3 regions of the Psychromonas saccharinae genome follow, and region 3 is predicted to be linked to each of the others. Evidence: predicted binding sites of a transcription regulator. Region 3 holds the regulator's gene; each other region holds the start of a gene.
What was found. Region 3 encodes sigma-54, which starts transcription at its own class of promoters, with help from an activator protein. Its sites were predicted from a motif close to GTTGGCACGNNNNTNGNNT; they were not measured.
Positions count from the first base shown of each region.

Region 1: a site for sigma-54 is predicted at 3,740-3,758, ahead of ACR30L_RS05090 (flagellar basal body L-ring protein FlgH). Genes of this name have one in related genera too.
Region 2: a site for sigma-54 is predicted at 5,449-5,467, ahead of flgJ (flagellar assembly peptidoglycan hydrolase FlgJ). Genes of this name have one in related genera too.

Region 1 is NZ_CP195153.1:1,134,749-1,142,474, forward strand. It holds gene ACR30L_RS05075 (hypothetical protein) at 1-678, shown strand, start outside; gene ACR30L_RS05080 (hypothetical protein) at 885-1,601, opposite strand; gene ACR30L_RS05085 (flagellar assembly protein T N-terminal domain-containing protein) at 1,643-2,833, opposite strand; gene ACR30L_RS05090 (flagellar basal body L-ring protein FlgH) at 2,842-3,603, opposite strand; gene ACR30L_RS05095 (mechanosensitive ion channel domain-containing protein) at 4,044-7,280, shown strand; gene ACR30L_RS05100 (NAD-glutamate dehydrogenase) at 7,476-7,726, shown strand, end outside.
Region 2 is NZ_CP195153.1:1,370,479-1,378,204, reverse strand. It holds gene ACR30L_RS06145 (flagellin) at 1-324, opposite strand, end outside; gene flgL (flagellar hook-associated protein FlgL) at 586-2,094, opposite strand; gene flgK (flagellar hook-associated protein FlgK) at 2,265-4,373, opposite strand; gene flgJ (flagellar assembly peptidoglycan hydrolase FlgJ) at 4,366-5,415, opposite strand; gene ACR30L_RS06125 (Na+/H+ antiporter family protein) at 5,573-6,895, shown strand; gene ACR30L_RS06120 (choice-of-anchor A family protein) at 6,979-7,726, opposite strand, start outside.
Region 3 is NZ_CP195153.1:3,189,127-3,196,852, reverse strand. It holds gene ACR30L_RS14330 (DUF3465 domain-containing protein) at 1-47, shown strand, start outside; gene ACR30L_RS14325 (hypothetical protein) at 119-664, opposite strand; gene ACR30L_RS14320 (YacL family protein) at 1,285-1,650, shown strand; gene mgtE (magnesium transporter) at 1,688-3,049, opposite strand; gene ACR30L_RS14310 (HPr family phosphocarrier protein) at 3,133-3,408, opposite strand; gene rapZ (RNase adapter RapZ) at 3,416-4,264, opposite strand; gene ptsN (PTS IIA-like nitrogen regulatory protein PtsN) at 4,439-4,885, opposite strand; gene ACR30L_RS14295 (RNA polymerase factor sigma-54) at 5,103-6,548, opposite strand; gene lptB (LPS export ABC transporter ATP-binding protein) at 6,585-7,310, opposite strand; gene lptA (lipopolysaccharide transport periplasmic protein LptA) at 7,316-7,726, opposite strand, start outside.

The DNA of each region.
Region 1 (7,726 bases), 2.1 Mb from region 3:
GCCGATGCACAATGGGAGTCATGGAATGAATTAGGAGTAACAGTCCGATCTCAATTATTGCTTAGCTGGGCCGATGAAATTGCACAGCATGCTACTTTTGCAACCATGCCCGCTAAGATGGTTCGCTATCAGGTTAATCAAGGTTTACCTGTTATTGAAGAAGTGCGAATGATGCCGGGACCAACGGGGGAAAGCAATGAATTATATAGTGCAGGACGCGGTACTTTTATCCTCTGTGGTAATCATGATGCTTCTTCTAGTGCATTCGTTGGCATGATGACGTCTGCATTATTGGCGGGGAATTGTGTCGTGATATCATTACCTGAGGCCCTAAGTGACATAGCCGACAAACTCCTTTCGACATTGCTTTCGGTTGGGATCCCTGAATATGTTATTCAAATTGCACCGGTGGGCTCAACGAGGTTATTGATAAGCGAACCTGCTACAGCTGGTGTTATTTATGCGGGAGATAGGACCGAGGTGATTGAAATGAATCAACTATTGGCAGAACGTGAGGGATTATTAGCACAATTCATTACTGAAACAGAGCTAACCTTACTTTCTACAATTACGGACACGTATTATATATTACGATTTATTACTGAAAAAACACGGACGATTAATATTACGGCGATAGGAGGAAATGCTGCATTATTGGCGTTAGGTAGTGGGGATTAATTTGTATTAATGTATTGTTTTCATTGTTTGTTAGATGAGACAAAAGTCACTTACCAACCCGCATGAAACTAGAATAAGCCTTGGATAGCGAGTTGTCTTGGTAACGGGTATATACAGGGGATGTCTAGTTTTGTGATGGGGTGAGGTAAGCGCTTCACCCTACTTGATACCATATTTTTGATGATAATCCGTTAGTTAATGTGGGGTTAACTCGCCACTTGCTCATTGGTAGTGACTTCATCGCTGATTTCAGTCACTTGTTCTGTGTCATTTTCATCATTATCACTTTGAACATCGGTTAATTCCGTTGTATTTTGAGTTTTGAAAATAGATAAATCTGCAAATAAGTTTTGAATAAATTCGGGGAAAATACTAGAAGATGCGTCAGTTTCTTCTGCGTCTGCTGTTTTCGCCGCATCAACGATTTCTTTATCCGTGGCAATAGTTTCATCGGTTTCTGTTGCTTCGCTCTCAGAGGTGGCGCTGTTCGTTGTTGCCGCTGCTTGAGTTGTATCTAAACTGGCGTCTGCATCATTGTCTGTGGCGGCATCAGTACTACTGTCCGTTTCACTATCCGTTGATATGGTATTATTTTGTCCAGTAAATGCGTCAATTAAGCTACTTGCAATATCATTTCCTAAATTCGTGAATTGAGATTGCACACCTGTTTTTAAACTTTGACTTAATAGTTCGTTGTTATTTAGTCCTGTTGCGCTGCTTAAATTTAATCCTGACTGTGCTGCATTGATGAGATTATTCGCTGCACTGGAAACCCCTGAAGCATTGACGTTTGAACTAGCCGTTGCAAGTTGCTGAGCAAAAGAAGATGCCATTGCTTCAGCCTGTTGGGTCTTCTCGATATTATTTTTTAGTACACTTGCACTGCTAGTTTGTAGTGCTTCAGCTGAATTGATGGTTGTCATTATGGCCTACCTTAGTTTTTTATTAACTGTATTCGTTATATTTAAAAATCATCGTCGGTGACGGGGGTGAGAATATCGCGTATTTGGATATTCGCCATATCAGCGATATTGGTTGCTTTTAATAGTGCATGCTGTGGTTGTACTGATACCACTTGTAAAACAGTATCATCTTCATTGAAGAGTGAACCATGTGTTCCAGAGTCTTGAAATGAGATAAATTGGTTTCTGAGTACTTTGAAACGATCGCCTTTTCGTACACCATTTTCCTGACCAAGGTTGATCACCAGGTTTTCGTTGTTATAAATTGAGACAACTGATGCTAGCGTTGTTTCGCAGGAGAAAGCACCTTCAATATCTTCAATCGATTGTTCAATATAGAAGTTGACTAGTTTTCCATAATCGGAGTACCAAAAAACACTGCCAGATGTGTCTAAACGCATGGTGACATCAAAGGGCCATTCACGGCTTGCTTGGTATTTTTTCTGGAAAACTGTTTTATTATTTATTGCATCGATAACATAAAGTTGCATTTGAAAATTGCGATATTTAGTCGTTGATGTTGGTACACCTAAAATGGTTGTGCTTTCATTGTAGTCAGATAGATCTGTTATTTTCCCAAAGAGAATATACTGAACATCGTATTGTGCATAAATATCCTGTGCAACGGACAGCATTTGTCTTTCTATATCATTGCTATTGTTATTATTAAACGCGATAGGTTGCGTGCGTAGTTGGCGCGCATCAATTTGTCTACTGCTGGTTTGTAATTGTGAATATAAACGTTGTCCAATTTCTTCTGGAATTTTATAAATCCCACCAAGCTGTGCCTGAGATGGCGTCACTAATTCAAGAGGGCCTACAAACAGTGGTTTTGCATAATTATCTTTTTTGCAGCTATCGAAGGGATAAATATCTGCAGAGACTGTTACCTGAATGCTGTCATTGATAATATTTTCGGTTAACAAATGCATATCGACAATTTCACCGTTAGTGCGGACGGTTAGTTTATCAATCTCTAATACGCCTGATTTCACTACTTGCAGCGCATTAACACTTGCGCCACCGTGATACATTAAGGTTAATAGAGCATTTTGAATGGCTTTTTCCCTTGCTGCTGCAATGTCTCCATTAATAATTAGCGACTCACCATCACCTTCAAACCACAGCGCGTTAGCTGAAAATGAATAACTAACTATTAATAAAAATATGAATGTTTTATAGAGTCTTATCATGTTAAATCCTAAAGTGCATTACCCAGTAGCGATGATAACCAACCTTTCTTTTGTGCGTCCTGATGATCGCCCGTTGCGCTAAATTCAATACGTGTATTCGCAACTTGTGCTGATTCAACGGTATTATCTTCGCTGACATCTAAGGGTCTAACGGTACCGGTGAAACGCATGTATTCATTACCATTATTAATAACCAACCATTTTTCACCGCGTACTTGTAAATTGCCGTTATTTAAAATATTAACGATAGAAACGGTAATTCTTGCCGATATGCTGTGCTTTTGGTCTGCGCCCGATGAACCATCAAATCCAGATTCTTTGTTTAAACCTAATTCCACGACATTGTCATTTATTTTTAATTCGCCACCGGGGATAGTGATTGGGTCGAGTGTGTAACTGTCTGTATTGGCTAGGGTGGAACTGGCTGATTTAGAAGCAGAAGCATCTTCTTGCAGTATTACCGTAATGGAATCGCCTACTTGATAAGGGGCGCTATAGCTATAAAGGCTCTGTGCTTGTTCACTATTAAATAAAGACCCCGTTACTGCAATTGAAGTCGGTCTTTGAGCTGGTTCGATTGGCGCGTAATAGGGATCGTCTGCAATAGGGGCTCTATTATCTTTTACTGTGACAGGTTGAACTTCTTCTTGTTTTTGTTGTTGTTCTTCTTGAATTGCTTTTTCATTGAGCGCTTCTTTTTTCGCTTCTGGAATACTTGTGCAGCCAGCCAGTAATATCAGAGCAGTAGATAAGACTATTAATTTGATCATTGTTCAACCTTAGAGCCTAGTGAGCGCAGTATCTCTGTCATCTTTAAAAAGTACGTTATGCGCTGTTCTTGCCACAGGAAGACTGTATTTAAGTCTTCGATGAATTTTTCGTTTAATTAAACGGTTAATAGGAGTTAAGCAAAAGAAGTGCCAATTAGAGTAATTACGGAATAGAACAATAAAATACATCGTATAGACAGCAAATATCATGCCTTTTAGAGTTAGGGGAGCCCTGTGATTTTTTTTATATCTATAATTAAAACAGTTATTTACTTGGAGAACTTGACCAAAGGGGGCTGTGTGTTTTTGATAAATGTTTAGCGTGCTATTATTTTGGGTTCTATGTTATTTTAACCCTATGACAATTTGTTTGTTGCCGTCATTAATCTGACTCTTAAATAAATTATTGAGTTCGACGGTATAACGTATTAGGTGATTATTTGAAATTTTTATCGTATTTTTTGGTGATAATAGCATTGGTTATTAGTCAGTCTGTCTTGGCTGAATTGCCGACTTTGAACATGGTTAATCAACGGATCGAGCTTTTAAATAAAGAAAGCGATGCTGCTGATATTGATACGCTACAAAAGATCAAGGACGAATTACGTCAAATAGAGGAAATTAAGCAACAAAATGCCGACTTACAGACTCTGCTAAAACAAGCTCCACAACGGAAAATTGCACTTAATAAAAAACGCGAAGAATCTGCAGTAGCCGAACAAGAGGTGATTTCTGACACGGCTTCGGCTAATTATTTGGAATTACGTTTAGCTACCGAAACCGCAAGAAATCAAGAATGGCGAGAGCAAATTAGTCAGCTGGAAACACAGCAACAAGAGATGCTTGATTCACAGGAAACATTACCCGTTGATATTGCAGAGCAAGAACAAAAAATAGCGTTGGTGGCGAAGGATAATTCGATTATTGAAGCACAGTCTGATTCTGTTATTGATAAATGGGCAATAGAAACGCAAGCTGCATTATTAGAAATTCAATTAGAAGCGCTAACACTGCAACAGGAAACATTGAGTCAACGTCGCGAGCTCGCGAAAATAAATCAACAAATTCTAGAGAATGAATTATCAATCAGCGATAAAAAAATAGAGTTGTTGCAAGTTAGCCTTATTGAGGTCAGTACAAAGTCAAGTTTAGAAGTGATCGAGCAAGCAAAACAGCTCTCCAATACCTTGGTTAATGTGCCTACGTATATTAAGCAATGGAACAATAAAAATGAACAATTAGCCACTGAATTTGAAGCGCTCAATCGTCAATTAATTTCATCGCAACGAGAAAGTAAACAGCTTCAAGATCAACGCCAACGTGTTACCCAAAATTTATCTCAGATTAAAGGTAACATCAAGTGGTTGAAAAATAGCCCCGAGTTCAGTGATGCAATTGGCGCGCAATTGCGTTCATTGCCAGATCTCTCCGACAAAACTGATTTGGCAAATACCATTACTGAAGCGCATTTAAAACATTTCAAATTATCGACGGAATTAGCGCAATTAAAAGATATTCCCGAATTAGTTACTCGTGTTACTGAGAGTGAACAATTGAGTAGGCTGCATGCTAAAGTGCTCGAGAGTATTCTTACATTTCGTTTGCAAGTGTTAAATGATGCGATTGATAAAACCGATCAATTTATTGCAGAAGTGACGCGTCTTGATGCTTTACAGGATCAGTTTTATCAAGAAATTCAAGATGAACGTAATTTCTTACGTGAGCAACGTTTGTTTATACGTGATAGAAGCAGTTTGTGGTCATTATCTTTGATTGATTCAACTGTTTTGTTAGGTACTGGCGATTTACTTGGCAGAGTTTCAACATTAGTACAAAAAGTGGCAAGTTATCCAGGTGATCTATTTTTGTTAGGGCTGCTTTTTACTTTTATTGGTGTGCTAATCATGCAATTGCGGATCGTCGCTAAAAAATACCGTTTAGAATCGGCTAAATTAATTGGGAAAGTGCGCAAAGATACTTTTTTATCTTCTTTTATTTTGTTTCTTTCAGCTATCGGCAATGGTGCGTTGATTGCATCGTGCTTGTTGATCGTCGATTACGGGATTGAATCGCGATTATCTGACTATTATTCCTATGATTTGAATAAAATATTTATTAGTTTCAGTACGCTTATTTTTGTTTGGGAGTCAGTTGGCAGGATGGCGATGCCCGATGGTTTATTTGAAGCACATCTAGGGTATTCGAAAAGCTTTATACAATGGTTAAAATCGAGTTTATCTAAAAACCGTTGGCTTCTCTATGGCTTTTTAATTACTATTTTAGTCAGTGAAATGTTAGCCGAATCAAGCAATGGATTAATATTACGTATTTTATTTATAGTGTTAATGAGTTGGTTAATTGCTTTCACTATTATTTTACTAAAACGCAATCATTTACCGATTGTTTTACCACGCATATTTCAATCGCCTGCTGCATTACAATTATTAAGAATCGCATTGGTGCTACCTCTTTTAACCATTTCTATTTTAGCCATTTGGGGCTATTTTTATACGTCTTGGGTTATTTTATTCTATTATTATGCGGTTTTATTGTGTGTACTATCAACCACCTTATTTCAGCAGTTAGGTGTGCGCTGGCTTTCCATTGAACAGCGAAGAATTAGTTTGCAGCGCGCATTGGAAAAAAGAGAAGAATTATTACAACGTGAAAATGATAACTTACCCGTTGAAGATATCGATGAATCTATTATTCCACTTGAATCCATTGGCCAACAATCATTAACATTACTTAACCTTGCCGCATTAGTTGCTCTTTTCATTATGTTATCGGCGTTACTCTCTGGTGGATTATTGGGCTTTCATTGGATGGATGAGGTGACTATTTGGGATGTAATGACGGTCACCGAAACAGGGAATATTGTTGAAGCTATTTCTCTTAAATCTTTACTCAGTGCGATAATCAGTTTTGGGATGTCACTTTATCTTGCCAAAAATATTCCAGGGTTACTCGAATTATTGATTTTGCACCGATTAAATATTTCATCTGGTGCTACTTATGCTACTAATACTCTATTACGCTATGCCATCGTACTTGGTGGCTTTTTAATTGCCGTGTCAACACTTGGCTTTCATTGGTCAAGATTACAATGGTTAGTGGCTGCGCTTGGTGTCGGTTTAGGCTTTGGTTTACAAGAAATTTTTGCCAACTTAGTTTCTGGCATTATTTTATTATTTGAGCGTCCTGTTCGGGTTGGCGATACGATTACTATTCAAGATTTAACTGGGCAGGTAACGAGAATTAATACCCGTGCGACAACCATTTTGGATTGGGATCAAAAAGAGATTATTGTACCGAATAAATCGTTAATTACAGAACAGCTCATTAACTGGTCACTTTCAGATTCAACGACGCGGGTTATTTTACCTATCGGGGTTGCTTACGGAAGCGATGTGGCTTTGGTTAAAAAATTACTGATACAAGCGGCAAAGGAATGTGAAGAAGTCTGTCATGTTCCCGAACCCTCTGCATTATTTTTGGCTTTTGGCGCAAGTAGTTTAGATTTTGAATTACGTATTTATTTACCAAAAATCGAAGGCCGTTCGATTATTAAGGATAAGCTTAATAGTCGTATTGATCAGCTGTTTAGGGATAATAATATTGAGATACCTTTCCCGCAAATGGATGTTCATGTACGTGATTTACCAGTAAAAGTGTAATCAAATGAGAAAAGATAATCATTATTGTTCATTGGGTTGGATTTTTATACTAAGAAGCAGTTTATGCTAAGTACATTATTTAGAAATACTATGATTTATTAATCAAGGGGGCTTTGTGCTTTCTGGTTTGCCTTTTAACGGATGCAAATGAAAAAGTACAACAGGCCTTTATACTTTATCGGGAAGAGGTGAACGATGGTTTCAACGCTCAATCAAAAAAGTGATATTTTAGAACAGATTTTCTCCCAGCTTAAAAATGATGTTTCAGATCGTGCTCAAAAATCATTACAGCAGTTTATTTCAATCGCCTATCGTAATGTAGCCGTCGGTGATTTAACCAGCATGACACCCGCTGATTTGGTGGGGCTCACCGTGTGCTTATGGCGTGAAGTGCAACAATGGAAATCTATACAAGCAAAGGTGGAAGTATTTAATCCGGATGTTGA
Region 2 (7,726 bases), 1.8 Mb from region 3:
GTTTGATGATGAATTTGTATCATTGGCAGATTGAACGGATAACTCACGCATACGTTGAAGTATGTTGGTCATCTCATCCATAGCACCCTCTGCTGTTTGCGCCATTGAAATACCGTCATTTGAGTTACGAACGGCTTGGTTAATACCGGTAATTTGAGATTGCATACCCGTTGCAATCGCTAAACCTGCAGCATCGTCTTTTGCACTATTAATACGTAAACCACTTGATAAACGTTCCATAGCTTCATTTTGCGTAAGTTGACTTTTATTTAACTGACGTTGCGCATTTAACGACATAATATTTGTATTAATCATCTGCGGCATAATTTACTCCTTAATTTCTTTGTTATCCCTTTTAGGGGAAATCGACAACTTTTTAGTCGCCGTCAAATTTTACTCTCGATGTTTATTAAGCGATTTCTATGCCAACTTTCAGGAAAACAAATAAACACAATAATTACAACAACTTAACTATATATAACAAAATTAATCACAAATATTTATGACGCTTTAACGAAGGAAATTTCCGGTAAAAAAAAAGAGGCAACGAATTGCCCCTTTTATTTCCGGTTTTCATGATCTTTTTTATATTAATTTAAATAAACTCAGATCCTGTAATTTAACAAACGTCTGCTGGGTAACATCTAGCAAGTTTTTCTGCATAGAAAACTCACTAATTGCCGATGCCATATCTAAATCTTCCAGATTAGATAATGTGGTTTGTGTCGTTAACTTAAAATCTTGTGTTGATTCATGTTGATTATCAATAGTACGCATACGTGCACCCACTGAAGTTCTGATATTCGAGATGTTTTTCATCGTATTGTCAATTTGATGACGGGACATATCGAGACGAATTTCTCGCTGTGCCTTATCAGTCGGATCTTCGCCAGGCATTCTTAATGCGTCGATACTATCCTGGATGGTAGAAAATACATCTTTGTTACCGCTTTGACGTAAAGTGAAATTATCAAGGTCTTTTACCTCCCCCTTAATCTCAGTTTTAATTCCGTTAAACTCAATCGATTGTCCTTCTTGGTATAAAGTCGGTTCAATATATTTAGTTAATCTGTATTGGTCTGCTGGGGCAGGTATTCCATCAACTTCAATGGCAATACCGTTCACATTGATTGCTTGTTTATTCCCATTTGAAGCATCATAAATAGTAGGAGTTGAAGATTGTCCATTAATTTGTATTTCGAATTTATTAGGCTCGGCCGTGGCTAAAAATTGAATTTTTATATCACTATTTAGTTCCGGATGCGCATAGGCTGGATCCACACTAGAAAAACTTGGATTGTTTACATCTATTTTAGTCACTTTAACATGCGCATTACCGGCAACTTCCTGCTCCTTTAAACCATAAACAGCATACTTAGGATCGTCACCTTCAGAAAATTGACTAATTGAGACCGTATAATCTTCATTTAAAAAACCATTGGCGCGTTTATTATCAATCACGGAAGCTTCGTCAATTACCCCTGAACCGACATTCGCATTATTTGCTTCAGATACAAAAGTACCATTTCCTTCAGGCACATCAACAAATACAGAATGACCCGAATCATTCCCCTGCACATAGACACCGGCTCCAACCTTAAATGATTTATTACCGTTATCCCCATGGTAATCAATACTGCCAAATTCATTACGTTGAAATGGTTGTGTATCCACCTCAAAACCAGAAAAAATGTATTGGCTGTTACCATCTTTAGTATTTGCCACGCCCATCATTTCATTACGAATTGCTTCTAACTCTTTGGCTACGGCTTCACGGTTTTCTGCATTATAAGTGGTATTCCCAACGGTGACTAATAACTCCCGAGAACGTTGTAGTAAAGTTGTGACTTGCGTTAACGCCGTTTCTTCTAAGCCATTTGCCGTTGCTGCCAATTCACCATTTTCAATATATTGATCACCAATCGATAAATCTTGTTTTAAACGTTGAATTGTCGAAATAGCCACGGCATCATCGGAACCTTTCATCACTCTTTTTTGGCTCGACAAATGTAGATTTTGATCGCTCAGTTTATTTTGCTGAGACACAACCGTATCGGTATTTCGATTATAAAAGACTGGGGTGGAAATGCGCATACTTGCCTCTCTTGCGTGCTTAATGAGTGGTTAAACTCAATTAAGAATACTAAATGCAAAAACTGTACCGTTTTATTTAAGACTGAAGGAAATACTCGGTAGTCATCACCTAAATTATCGAGTTCCTAGTTTCGGCAATTAAACAACTCATTAATTCAATGCTCTAACTATTAAGGACGAGAAGCTTGCAGTATGGTGTCGAACAACTCAGAAGCGATACTTATAACACGTGCAGCGGCACTATAGTGTTGTTGAAATTTCAACATGTTAGCAGCTTCCTCATCCATATTGACACCACTATTACTTTGTATACGCTCAAAAGATTGTTTCTGTAATATTTCAGCAGATTGCATCGATACATCTGCATTAGCCGTTTTTGCCCCAATTTCTGACAGCATGCCACTATAAACATCTTGAAAGGTCGCTTTATTATTGTTCATGACTTTTTGGGTTTGCAAATGTGCTATTTTCATTATATTACGGTTATCACCACGACCCGTTTCGTTATAATTAAGCGTAAATTGATCACCAGCAGCGACTTGCCCACTTAGTTCAACCTCAATACCTGCAAGTGAAATATTCGCTTTTCCGGTTAATAAATCGGTTTTCAAAGTTAATCCGGTTAGTGGTTCTCCCACGGAAAAATCAGGTGAAACAGTTGCTTCGCTACCGACCGGAACGGCACGTTGAAATTTATTTTCAGAACCAGCTGGTAACACCACTGGCTGACCATTTTTATCAATAATATCGTAGGTAATTACACCATCAACATTATCTCTGACCGCTATTTGTAATGGACTATTGGGATCCATATATAGCGGATCATTTTTATTATTAATCTCACTAACACGTACGATTGCATTACCATTATTACCCTCGCTAGGCACCGCTTTAATTTCAGCATCCGCTGCCGCTATTTTTGAGGCTTCTTGATGTTGTAATTCAACTTCTTGTGCGGCAAACCGTGTTGGTCTTAAGGTAAATGTTTTACCTTCACGTAGCGGATCATCACCCACTATCGCATCTAGCCCAATACTTAAACCCGAATTAGGAATATCGATTCTTCTTGTTTTCCCTAAATCAACAGGACCTAATGTTTGTGTCTGCCCAGTGGTTTTATTCGTCACATTAAAACCAATTGACTCAGGTGGACCAGCAATATAATCATTTACAACTAGTTCATAATTATCGGGTGTTAACTTTGATAAATCATCAATGCGTAAACTTAACTGAGCGGTCCCTAGACCGTCATTGTGTGACAGTACACGATTACGCATACTGACCTCAGAATTGACATCATTAAATAACGCTTCACCGATTTTTCCATCAAGGGTCTGACCTTGTTTTTGTTGTTCATTAATGGAGTGCGTTAAACCAATAATATTTTGGCCTAATTGATTAAATGCAGGCTCAAGGTCATGATCCCGCGTATCATACATTGCCGATACTTTGCCGCCTAAGCGACTTCCATCAAGCTTAACAATATGTTCATTAACCTTGATTGCTAAATCTTTATTACGTGGTTCAGCACTATTATTCACGGCAACGATATCAACGGACTTGTCTTTCATAACAATAGATTGGCCACTACCAATATAAACATTCACCATGCCATGACCAACATCAATAGCAGACACATCCACCAGCTTGCTTAACTCGGTTATTTTCTGACCACGTTGATCCATTAAGTCGTTGGCATTACTTTCCGTACCATTTAAAACTTGCGCTGATATTTGTTCATTTAACGAAGCAATATTTTTAGCCAAAGTCGTAATCGTTTTTGCAGTATTACTAATATCGCTATTAATACCAGCATGTTGAACTTCTAAGTTATCGTAAATACGATGGTATTGATTCACCATATTCACCGCAGATTCAAGAAAGACCTGACGCGATTCCAACATATTAGGATGATCTGCAATGCCATTTGCAGCTTCAAATACTGCTAATACAGGCTTAGTAACGCTGGTATCTTCATTCGATAAAACAGAGTCTAATTGACTATTTTGTTGAAATACCTCTTTGGCGTAACCCAATTGAGATGTATTTTTAATATTGTCAGTAAATGCGAACTGATCATAGGCACGTTCAATACTTGTGATGACTGCGCCTTGACCAATAAAGTTTCGGCCGTGACGATTTGCATAAGCGGCTTCAACTTCAACATTTTGGCGAGAGTAACCTTCGGTATTAATATTGGCAATATTGTGTCCGGTTGTCGTCAAGCTTGCTTGCGATGAACGTATTCCGGATAAACCAACTTGAAACATATCAGCCATTGATATTTCCTTTTGCTAACGCTTCTTTAAACGCATCATCACGCATAATTGATTTTATTTTATCTGCGTATTTAGGATCCGTTGCATAACCTGCATTTTGTAATTCTTCGATATAACGATGATCACCATCATTTTGCTGTAATGCAGGTTTATACCGTTTATTAGTGGTAATAAATCGCCCATAATCCTCAAAACTCTCGGCTAAACTGTTATAAGCTCTAAAATTAGAAACACGTTTAATCCCCACTCCGTTTTCCACTTCTAAACTATTTTTAGCAACCTTATCACCCTGCCAGCTTCTGTGTGCTTTGATATTAAAAAGATTTAAACTACTTTGTTTATCCACACGATTAATAATTTTTTTACCCCAGCCAGTCTCCAATGCCGATTGTGCAATTAATACAACAGGGGAAACGCCTAAAGCTTGTGCCGTTTTTTTGGCGTAAGGTAACAATGTTTCTATAAATGATTTCTTATCTGTAAATTCAGGCTGTTTATTATTATTTAAAGAGAGTTCAACTCCCTTATTAACTTTGTTCGCATCCGTATCAATGGCGACCTTAACCGAGCGCACTCTTTTCGGTGTCGTAAATTCGGCGTTACTAGTAACTTGGTCCGGTTTGATAAAGTCTTTAACCTCTTTATTTCCAGATAAATCAAATGCCTGACTCGCATTTGTATTAGACATGGACAATTGATCTTCAGGAACCGATTTAGGTGCCGCGATTGCACTAGGATCTAACTGCCTAACCAGCGCATCCGCAAGTCCTAATGAACCATGCCGACTGATATCAAGGGCTAACTGTTGATCCTGCATATCCGTATAAAACTTAGTATTTTTATTATTAAATGGGCTATCTGTTTCAAAGGCTTCATTGGTTTGACGCATTGATTTAATCAACATGCTCGCAAACATCGATTCGAATTGATTAGCGACTTCACGGATCGATTCCTTACTATTACCTTGGGCTTTTTGACGCAATTGGTCTAACCCTTGTAAATCAAAGTAATTACTTGCTTCTGTCAGCACTTGATTTGCCATTTTCAGCCCCATTTATTATTCACAATATTAATAAAGCAAAAAAAGTGCCATTACTTTCTATAGTAACTATTATTTTTTGATCAAATCGCTTTCTTAAAAATATGAGTTAGGTAAGATGCACCTTTTTTATCAACTCAATTTGTAAGGATTTTCTATGATCAACCCGGTTTTAGTCTCGGTATGCGTAATGCTTGCCCTTTCACTCATGCGTATTAATGTTGTCGTGGCATTAACACTAAGCGCATTAGTCGGTGGATTAACGGCAGGTATGTCAATTGGCGATACGGTCAGTGCCTTTGAAGGGGGCTTGGGTGGTGGAGCGACTATTGCTTTGAGTTACGCTATGTTAGGTGCTTTTGCCGTGGCTATTTCTAAATCGGGGATTACCGATTTGCTAGCTCAGACCATTATTAAACGAATTAACGGTAAGCACCCAGATAACCTTACTAATGTTATAAAATATTTTGTATTAGGCTTAATTGGTTTGATGGCAATTTCATCACAAAACGTGATTCCCGTGCATATTGCTTTTATTCCTATCTTAATCCCGCCTTTATTAAGCGTATTTGCTAAATTACGATTAGATAGAAGACTCGTTGCCTGTGTATTGACCTTTGGCCTTGTGACGCCTTATATGGCGCTACCAGTTGGTTTCGGGGGAATATTCTTACATAACATTCTACTAAAAAATCTTCATGATAATGGTCTTGATGTGACGGCAAGCCAAGTACCAATGGCGATGATCTTACCTGCACTTGGTATGGTAACGGGACTATTAATCGCAGTCTTTATTAGTTACCGCAAACCACGTGATTACCCACAAGCAGCCCCAGAAATAACGACATCTGAAGTGAAACAATTAGATAAACGCCATATAATTGTCGCTGCTATTGCCATTGTTGCGACATTAGCCGCTCAACTATCATCAGGCTCTATGATTATCGGTGCACTTGCCGGTTTTCTTGTTTTTACACTGGGTGGCGTTATCAAAATGAAAGAAACCCAAGATGTATTTACTAAGGGTGTTCATATGATGGCAATGATTGGTTTTATTATGATTGCCGCTGCAGGTTTTGCTGCTGTTATGAAAGCAACGGGCAGTGTTGAAACATTAGTGTCGATGTTATCGACATCGATTGGTGAGAATAAACCACTCGCTGCGTTATTAATGTTAATCGTTGGTCTACTAGTAACCATGGGGATTGGTTCGTCTTTCTCGACTATTCCAATTATCGCGACTATCTATGTACCACTTGCCGTTTCCTTTGGATTTTCACCAATGGCAACTATCGCACTAGTCGGCACCGCCGCTGCACTAGGAGATGCAGGATCTCCAGCCTCTGACTCAACCCTAGGTCCAACATCTGGATTAAATAGTGATGGTAATCATGACCATATTTGGGATTCTGTTGTTCCAACTTTTATACATTATAATCTACCGTTAATTGTATTCGGTTGGATTGCGGCAATGACGTTATAATTTGCTAAAGATCAAACCTGTCGTTTACTGACGGGTTTGATCTCAATAACAAATAACATAGAAAGGGATTGAAAGAAGGTTACTTATTTTCTAAAGGTACGGCGCATTGTAATCGTCAATAATCCTAATAACAAAAATGCCATGCTAGTTGGTGCAGAAACTGACACTGAATTTGAACTGCTAGCGACATATGAAACGAATGAATTATCATTTACTTGAAAGCTTCCCGTCCACGAATTTGCAATAACTTGTCCTTCAATCACACCATAATTAGAATAAATATCTGCCATAGGCGCAAGTATTGAACCATACATCGCAGCAGTTAAAGTAATGAAATCAGCTTCATAAAAATTATAAATAATATTTGCTGAAAGATCAGATAATGAGAAATCTGAACCGGCTAAGTTTCCCCAACCCGTCGATATATTGTCACCGGCCACATTAAATACAATCGTATCACCAGCATCAATACCAGATAATAAATAATTACTATAATTAAAGTCACTTGAATCAAGCGAAAAAATATGAACATCCCCCTGCTCATTATTACTGCCTGTACCAGTAAGATATTGTGTTGACCATTTATCGATTGCCGTACTATTTGCAGAAAATGAACTTAAATCTCCCGATAATTGTGCCAGACTAGAAAACGCAGATTCAAAATCAACACCAGAAACACCTGTAGAATTGACACTACCATCGACAATATTAAAGCTTTGCGTTGCATTATAATCGCCTTCCACATAAACATTGCCATAGACCTGCGCGCTATTCACATTAAGATCACCACCAACAACCAACGCGGGTATTGTATCGGAAGATGCGAGAGCA
Region 3 (7,726 bases):
CACATATTGATGGTTGGTTAAAACATCAAGATAAAACATATCAATAATTAGATAAAAAAATACCTGCTAGCAAATATTATTTGATAGCAGGTAGATAACTATTTTAAAGGACTAAATGTTATTTAGTAAGCATTGCATATTGTTTGAATTCAGCTTTACTTAAATCACCATTTTGGTCTAAGTCTAATTTTGTAAATACATTTTCAAGTGATGGGTTCATTTCTGCTTCAGCTTCAGTAATAACGCCATCTAAGTCGGTATCAATATTTTCGAAGGTAATATCGTTTACGCTATCATTAATTGCACTATCAATTGAAGAAACAGTATCATTTACTGAATCAGTTGTTTGATCAACCTGTGCAGTAATCGTTTCTGTAGTGGTATCAACAACTTCATTCACATCAATTGAAGCAACGGTATCAGAAGCTTCCTCTAGGTTTTCATCGACAGCATCAACCATGTCATTAGCTGCATCTTCTGTCTCTTTAACAGTTAAAGCAACAACATCATCGGATTCAACTGTACCAGATTCAACAGCAACGTTTTCTACAGATTCAGCAGGAGCAACAGTTCCATCTGTAGTGGTTACAGAAGCCACTTCTTCATCAGCACAACCAAATGATGCAACGGCAATAGCAAATGCAAGGATAAGTGTTTTGTTCATAGTTTAACTCCGTTTATATTTATAAATTAATTGTTTAAAAGATAACGTTATTTAATAACGATATTTGTACATTAGCTAAATGCATGCCAGTTTTATTTAGTTGTTATTATTCAATGTGTTATGAGTATTTTGGGTGTTCTTTATCTGTAATATTTAGTTATTAGTCGCAATTTGCAGACATTGTTTAGTTGTATATGTTTATTTTGTTAAAAATCAATTGGTTAAGTAGTCTTCAATTAGAGACGAGGTGGTTTTGCGTATTGAATGGTCACTTATGATTGTCTTAGAAATTATTGTTTTATCAATATTGGGAGCATGTTTATATCTTTTAAGCATATTATTTCAATGCTAAATCATCTAGGACTAATCGAAGATATAAAGCAAGGGGATAAAAGTGACCCATCAAATTTATCCGATTAATTTTTTAGAAAAGATTACATTGAAGCTATTTTCAATGAATACTTAAGGTTTAGCGATAGCCTTAATGTTTTACGGGATAAAAAGGAAAACGATTGATTGCTAACGAAGTTGCTCTAAATTATCGTGTTTTTACGTTCCGATTAGATGCGCCCTTATTGTATACTTGCAATAATTTTTATTAATTAATTATTTGAGAAACGATGGAATTTGAATTTAGAAAGCACTTTATTAGTGAGTCTGCAACGGTGAAAATATCTATGGGTCACGAGGCTTTTGCTACTTGGTTAGAGCAAGAAGGACAACAGGCCTCTTGGGTTAAAAAATTACTCGAGCAGATTGCTTTATTGCAGCAACATCAGATCAACGAAATTAAAATGCAAGGGAGTGAATTTTCTTTATTATTGACTGAAGGTGAAGCACAAGTTGCAAATCACAGTATTTTAAATAACCAAGAAGAGTTGGGATTAGATGAGGATATGAATTTTTATGATTTAGAAATTCAAGCTTCTTGTGGCCTAGAAGACTTTGTAAATTTACTTGAGTCTTGGTTGGCTTTTATAGATTAAATTCATTTAAATGAGGGCAGGTGACACCCTCATTAATTTAATAACTTAATACTAATGTTGCCATACCAAGGAATGAAAATAAGCCGATAACATCGGTGACGGTCGTTAATGCCATTCCGCCAGCCAATGCAGGGTCTATTTTATATTTATGCATTATTAGTGGTATTGTTACACCTGCAATACCTGCAGCGGATAAATTGATAAACATGGCGCCGGCAATGATTAAACCAACTGACAAGTCACCTTTCCAAAAGGTAACTGCAGTGGCGACTAATAAAGCCCAAATAATGCCGTTGAGAACACCAACTGCTGCTTCTTTACCAATCAGCCATTTTGTATTCCCAGTTCCGATATGTCCAACCGCAATACCACGAATAACCAATGCAAGAGTTTGGTTACCTGCAATGCCACCCATGCTTGGCACAATTGTCATTAGAACCGCTAATGTTGCCATTTGTTCTAAGGTTGCTTCAAACATATTGGTTACTGAGGCCGCAATTAAGGCTGATATTAAATTAATTGAGAGCCAAAGTGTTCTGCGCTTTGTACTTGGGAGAATAGGCGCGAAGGTATCTTCATCGTCATCCATACCGGCCATTCCCATCATTGAATGTTCTGCATTTTCTCGAATAATATCGACAATATCATCGATAGTGATTCGCCCCAATAAATGGTTACTTTCATCAACTACGGGGGCAGAAATCCAATCATGGCGCTCAAATAGTTTGGCTATGTCTGTTTCAGGCATTTCGACGAGTAAGGTCTCAATTTTATTATTCATCACTTCGGCAATTGAAAGCGAAGGATTCACTGTTAATAGTGTTGAAAGTGGGACATCACCAATAAGTTGATCCTCTTCATTTACGACATAAAGCGTATCTGTTGCTTCTGGAAGCTCTCCTTTTAAACGTAAATAACGTAATACTACATCGATAGATACATCGGGTCTTAGGGTGATGGTATCCGTATTCATAATCGAACCTGCGGTATCTTCTGGATAGGCAAGTGCTTGTTGGACGCGATGCCTGTCCTGCTCATCCATCTCTTGAAGAACTGCTTGATACAGACTATCGGGAATACTACGTAATACATAAGCTAGATCATCGGTATCCATGCCTTCTGTTGCAGCCACTAACTTAGTTGCCCCCATCAGGTTGATGATGCCATCTTTTGCATCTTCGTTTAATTCTTCAAGGATTTCACCATGGAGATCATGATCGGTTAAGTTCCATAGTACTTTACGATTAGTTGGTGGGGAAGATTCGAGGATTAATGCAACGTCGCAGGCTGGCATGTTTTCAAGGATACTGCGGGCTTTGACAAACATACCGCTTTCAAGGGCTTTATTGACTTCATGGAGACATTGTTGGGCGTTTTGTGAGTCAGTGTTTTCCAACATAGGGCCTCCGTTGTAATGTATACTTTGATTCAGCTTTTCCCTTTCTATCTAAGAAGGTGTGCTAAGTGCCGAGTCGTATATTATTATTCTTCTTCTAAAAACTTATCTTCAATTAGCTTCGTTACAGCATCAATTGCTTCTCTTGCTTGATTACCTTTAGCGATAATTTCAATTTCCTGTCCGAAGCATGTTTCAAGTACCATTAAACCTAATACACTATCTGCATCAGCCTGTTTTCCTTGATGACGAATAGTTATAGTTGCATCGAAAGAATTGACCAATTCAACAAGTTTGATCGTTGCGCGTGTATGCAAACCTAATTTGTTTTGTATTGTAGTGGTTTGTTTAATGATATCCATATTTTTATTACTCATTTATGCATTTATGTTCAATTTGTACCTGATATTTAGTTGCAAATCGTGCTGCTAGTTCTTCCGTAACATAAACAGAACGATGTTTTCCTCCCGTGCAACCAATGCCAATTGTCACGTAATTGCGGTTGCTGGTTTCAAGATGGGGCAACCAAGATTGAAATAAATTTTCAATTTGATTAATGGTTTGCTTCACAACTTTATGTGAATCTAAAAAGTCTTTAATCGGTTGTTGTTGACCATTATAAGGTTTTAATTCCGGTACCCAATGCGGGTTCGGTAAAAAACGGACATCGAAAATATAATCTGCATCTTCAGGACGTTGGTATTTAAATCCGAAAGATTTGAAGATAATAAGTAATTTGCTTTTGTCTGAGCCCTGTAGATAAATCTTGATACGTTCATTTAAATTGTGAATCGATAATGTCGTTGTATCAATGGTTAAACCCGCGCATTCATGAATGGGTAATAACAGCTCACTTTCAAGTTCAAGGGCATTAGATAGAGATATTTTATGTTTAGAAAGTGGGTGGAAACGTCTTGTTTCACTATAACGGCGAACTAATTCACTACCAATTGCATCGAGATAGATAATTTTCATTTGCACGTTTTGTTTTTGTTGCAAGGTGGCAAGGAGAGTTTGTATTTTAGCGCTTTTATCGGGAAGGTTACGGATGTCTAAGGTGATGGCGACTTTATTGTTTTTTTCAGAAACAGTATCAATTAATTGTTCGAGAAGTTGGAAGGGTACACCATCGATGCAGTTATAACCTAAATCTTCAAGTACGTGAAGCGCTATCGTTTTACCTGATCCAGAGCGTCCACTAATAACGACGAGTTTCATCATAACTCCAATTTATACTTATTTTATTACATAATTATTATTTTATCTCTATAAAATAGATGTGTGTTAGCCATAAAAACTAACTACCACATCCTGTACTTTTTTCTTTTGAAATTCAAGTTGTTAAAACTAATAATTACAATTTAATAAATTAATTTAAGTAAACTATGTAGATTATTCAGCCTGTAATAATTCAAACAGTGTTTCAGCGCTTTCAGCGGTTCTTAATTGCTTTAAAAATGTCTTATTTAAGAGCTTTTGACTGATCTCTGACAATGTTGCTAAATATTCCTGACAGCGATCTTCAGGAACGAATATCGCGAACAGTATATCCACTTTGTTACCGTCATAGGAATCATAATCAATAGGTGTTTCACATTGTATAAAAACTGCTGTCGCAGGTAAGCTGCTGTCAATTTTTACGTGCGGAATTGCAATACCCGAGCCTACGCCCGTAGAACCAATTTTTTCGCGACTAATGAGATCATTAAAAAGTCTCTGTGCATCGATATCCAGTTTTTCCGCTGCAATATGACTGATTATTTCGAGTGCAGATTTTTTACTGGTACAACGTACTTGACTAAATACAGAGTCTTTAGTTAATAGGGTCGATATTTTCATATTTTAATCTACTTTAGCTGCGATATTAAGAAGCGCGAAAGTTTAGCAGTTTACAGGTAAATACGTATCAAGAAATACTCATTTTTTTAATATTAATTAAAAATTTAACAACCTGTAGAGAAAACTTTATGGATAACGCTAGGATATCACTGAATTATTTAATTTTATTCGTGTTCACCTCGCTTTTAATACATAAGTGAACATCGAATTAAAGTTGTTAGAGTAATTGTTTTCGTTGATTAGAAGGTGGGATACCTAACGACTCTCGGTATTTTGCAATCGTACGACGCGCTACTTTTATACCTTGTTCCTCAAGTAATTTACTTATTTTATTATCACTTAAAGGTTTTGTTGTTAGTTCTGCACTGACGAGCTTTTTAATTAAAGCGCGAATAGCTGTTGATGAACATTCACCACCACTTTCTGTTGCAACGTGGCTAGAAAAGAAGAATTTAAGTTCATAAATACCTCTTGGTGTATGCATAAACTTCTGCGTAGTTACACGAGAAATAGTCGATTCGTGCATGTCTACTGCAAAGGCAACATCATTTAATACCATTGGTTTCATTGCTTCATCGCCGTATTCAAAAAAGGCTTGTTGTTGTTGAACAATACAATTAGACACTTTTAAGAGTGTTTCATTACGACTTTCTAAGCTTTTAATAAACCATTTTGCTTCTTGTAAGTGGCCCTTAATAAATTGTGAATCACTTTTACTAATATTACCTTTACATAAATTAGCGTATTGGGTGTTGACCGATAGGTTTGGATCACAGTCTGGATTTAATGAAACACGCCATTGTCCTGCTATTTTTTTTACGTAAACATCGGGGACAATATATTGTGCATGTGATTCTTCAATTTGATTGCCAGGACGAGGCTCTAAACTTTGAATTAAACGCATAACTTCAGCAAGTTGCGCTTCTTTTAATTTTGTTTTTCTAGCCAATGTGCGGTAATCGCGATTTGCCAATAAATCCATATGGCACTCTAATACCATTTGCGCTTCGGCTAGCCATTCAGTATCGGGGGCTAAATGTTGAAGTTGAATTTGTAAACACTCTTGGGTGGAACGGGCTGCAACACCAATCGGATCAAAATGTTGAATACGTTTTAATACAACTTGAATTTCATCAAGTTCAAGATCTTCAATATCAACACTTAAGCTTTCTAAAATAGATTCACACGTACTTGTTAAATAACCTGATTCATCAATCGAGTCGATAATAGAAGTCGCAATAAGTTGATCAGTTTCAGAAAAAGGTGTTAGTTCCATTTGCCACAGTAAGTGGTCTTGTAATGTATTTGATGATTCACCTTGATAAACTGTATCTTCACCTTCATAGCTTGCACCACCTGAAGCAACGGAGGTCGTTGGAACTGGGCTATAGGATTCTTCCCAATCAGTTTCCGCAGGAAGATCGTCAGAAAATTCTTGCTTTGTGATTGCTTCCGAAGTATCAATTTGACTACTGTCTTGTTCTTTATGTGCTTCTTCACTGCTTGTTTTGTCATCTTGTTCAAGTAGTGGGTTTTCGTCGAGCGCATTTTGGATCTCTTGCTGCAAATCGAGTGTAGAAAGTTGTAATAATTTAATTGCTTGCTGTAATTGAGGAGTCATGGCGAGTTGCTGACCCATCTTCAATTGTAACCCTTGTTTCATCAAAATATTTTTTCCTCCTATTCAACCATTGTTAGCTTAGAGTGTGAATTCATTGCCTAAATAAACCTGTTTAACTTGATCATTTGCTAAGATTTCATCTTGGGTTCCAATTGCAATAATTTCACCATGGCTAACAATATATGAGTGTTGGCAAACATCCAGTGTTTCACGTACATTATGATCTGTGATTAGTACGCCTAAACCTCTATCCCTAAGCTGTTGAATAATATTTTTAATATCAATAACTGAAATAGGATCAACCCCTGCAAAGGGTTCATCTAAAAGGATAAATTTGGGTTCAGTTGCTAATGCTCGTGCAATTTCTACACGGCGACGCTCTCCGCCCGATAAACTCATTCCTTTATTACTACGTATATGGGTTATATGAAACTCTTCGAGTAACATTTCTAGTTTCTCTAGGCGCTCCGCTTGTGATAACTCTTTACGCATTTGTAAAATGCCCATGATATTTTCAGTTACCGTTAAACGTCTAAAAATAGATGCTTCTTGCGGTAAATAACCAATCCCTTTTTGTGCACGAATGTGCATTGGTTGGTTAGAAAGATCTTCATGGTCTAAAAAAATAGTGCCTGCATTTTGTTTTACTAGGCCAACAACCATATAAAAAGATGTTGTTTTACCTGCTCCATTTGGACCAAGTAATCCTACAATTTCACCGGTTTTCACGGTAATACTAACGCCATTAACAACGGTACGACCTTTATAACTTTTTACTAAGCCTTTTGCTATTAATTCAGCCATTTGATTTATTCTTCTTTATTCGAGTTAGTTGTGTCTTGTTTCGTTTTTTCAAATTGAGAAGGGAGAAAAACAGTATTAACTCGATCTTTATTAGATTCTCCCGTGCCTACAATAAGTTCTTTTGTTTTAAGAAAATAGACTATTTTTGAAGCATTAATTTCACTATCAAGCTGTTTAACTTGTGCACTGCCACTGAGCGTGATTTTCCCCTCCGCAACATTATAACTAATATAATTGGCTTTTGCTGTTAATGGGCGACCATCGTTTTGCGTTTGGTAAAAGGTGGCAGGTAATCCTTCTGCAGTCATCTTTTCGCTATTTATTTTTGTATCTCGTTCAACGGTTAATGTGTTGCTAGTTATTTTGATAGTGCCTTGGGTTAATAACACTTCCTTTGAAAAAATAACTTTATTTTC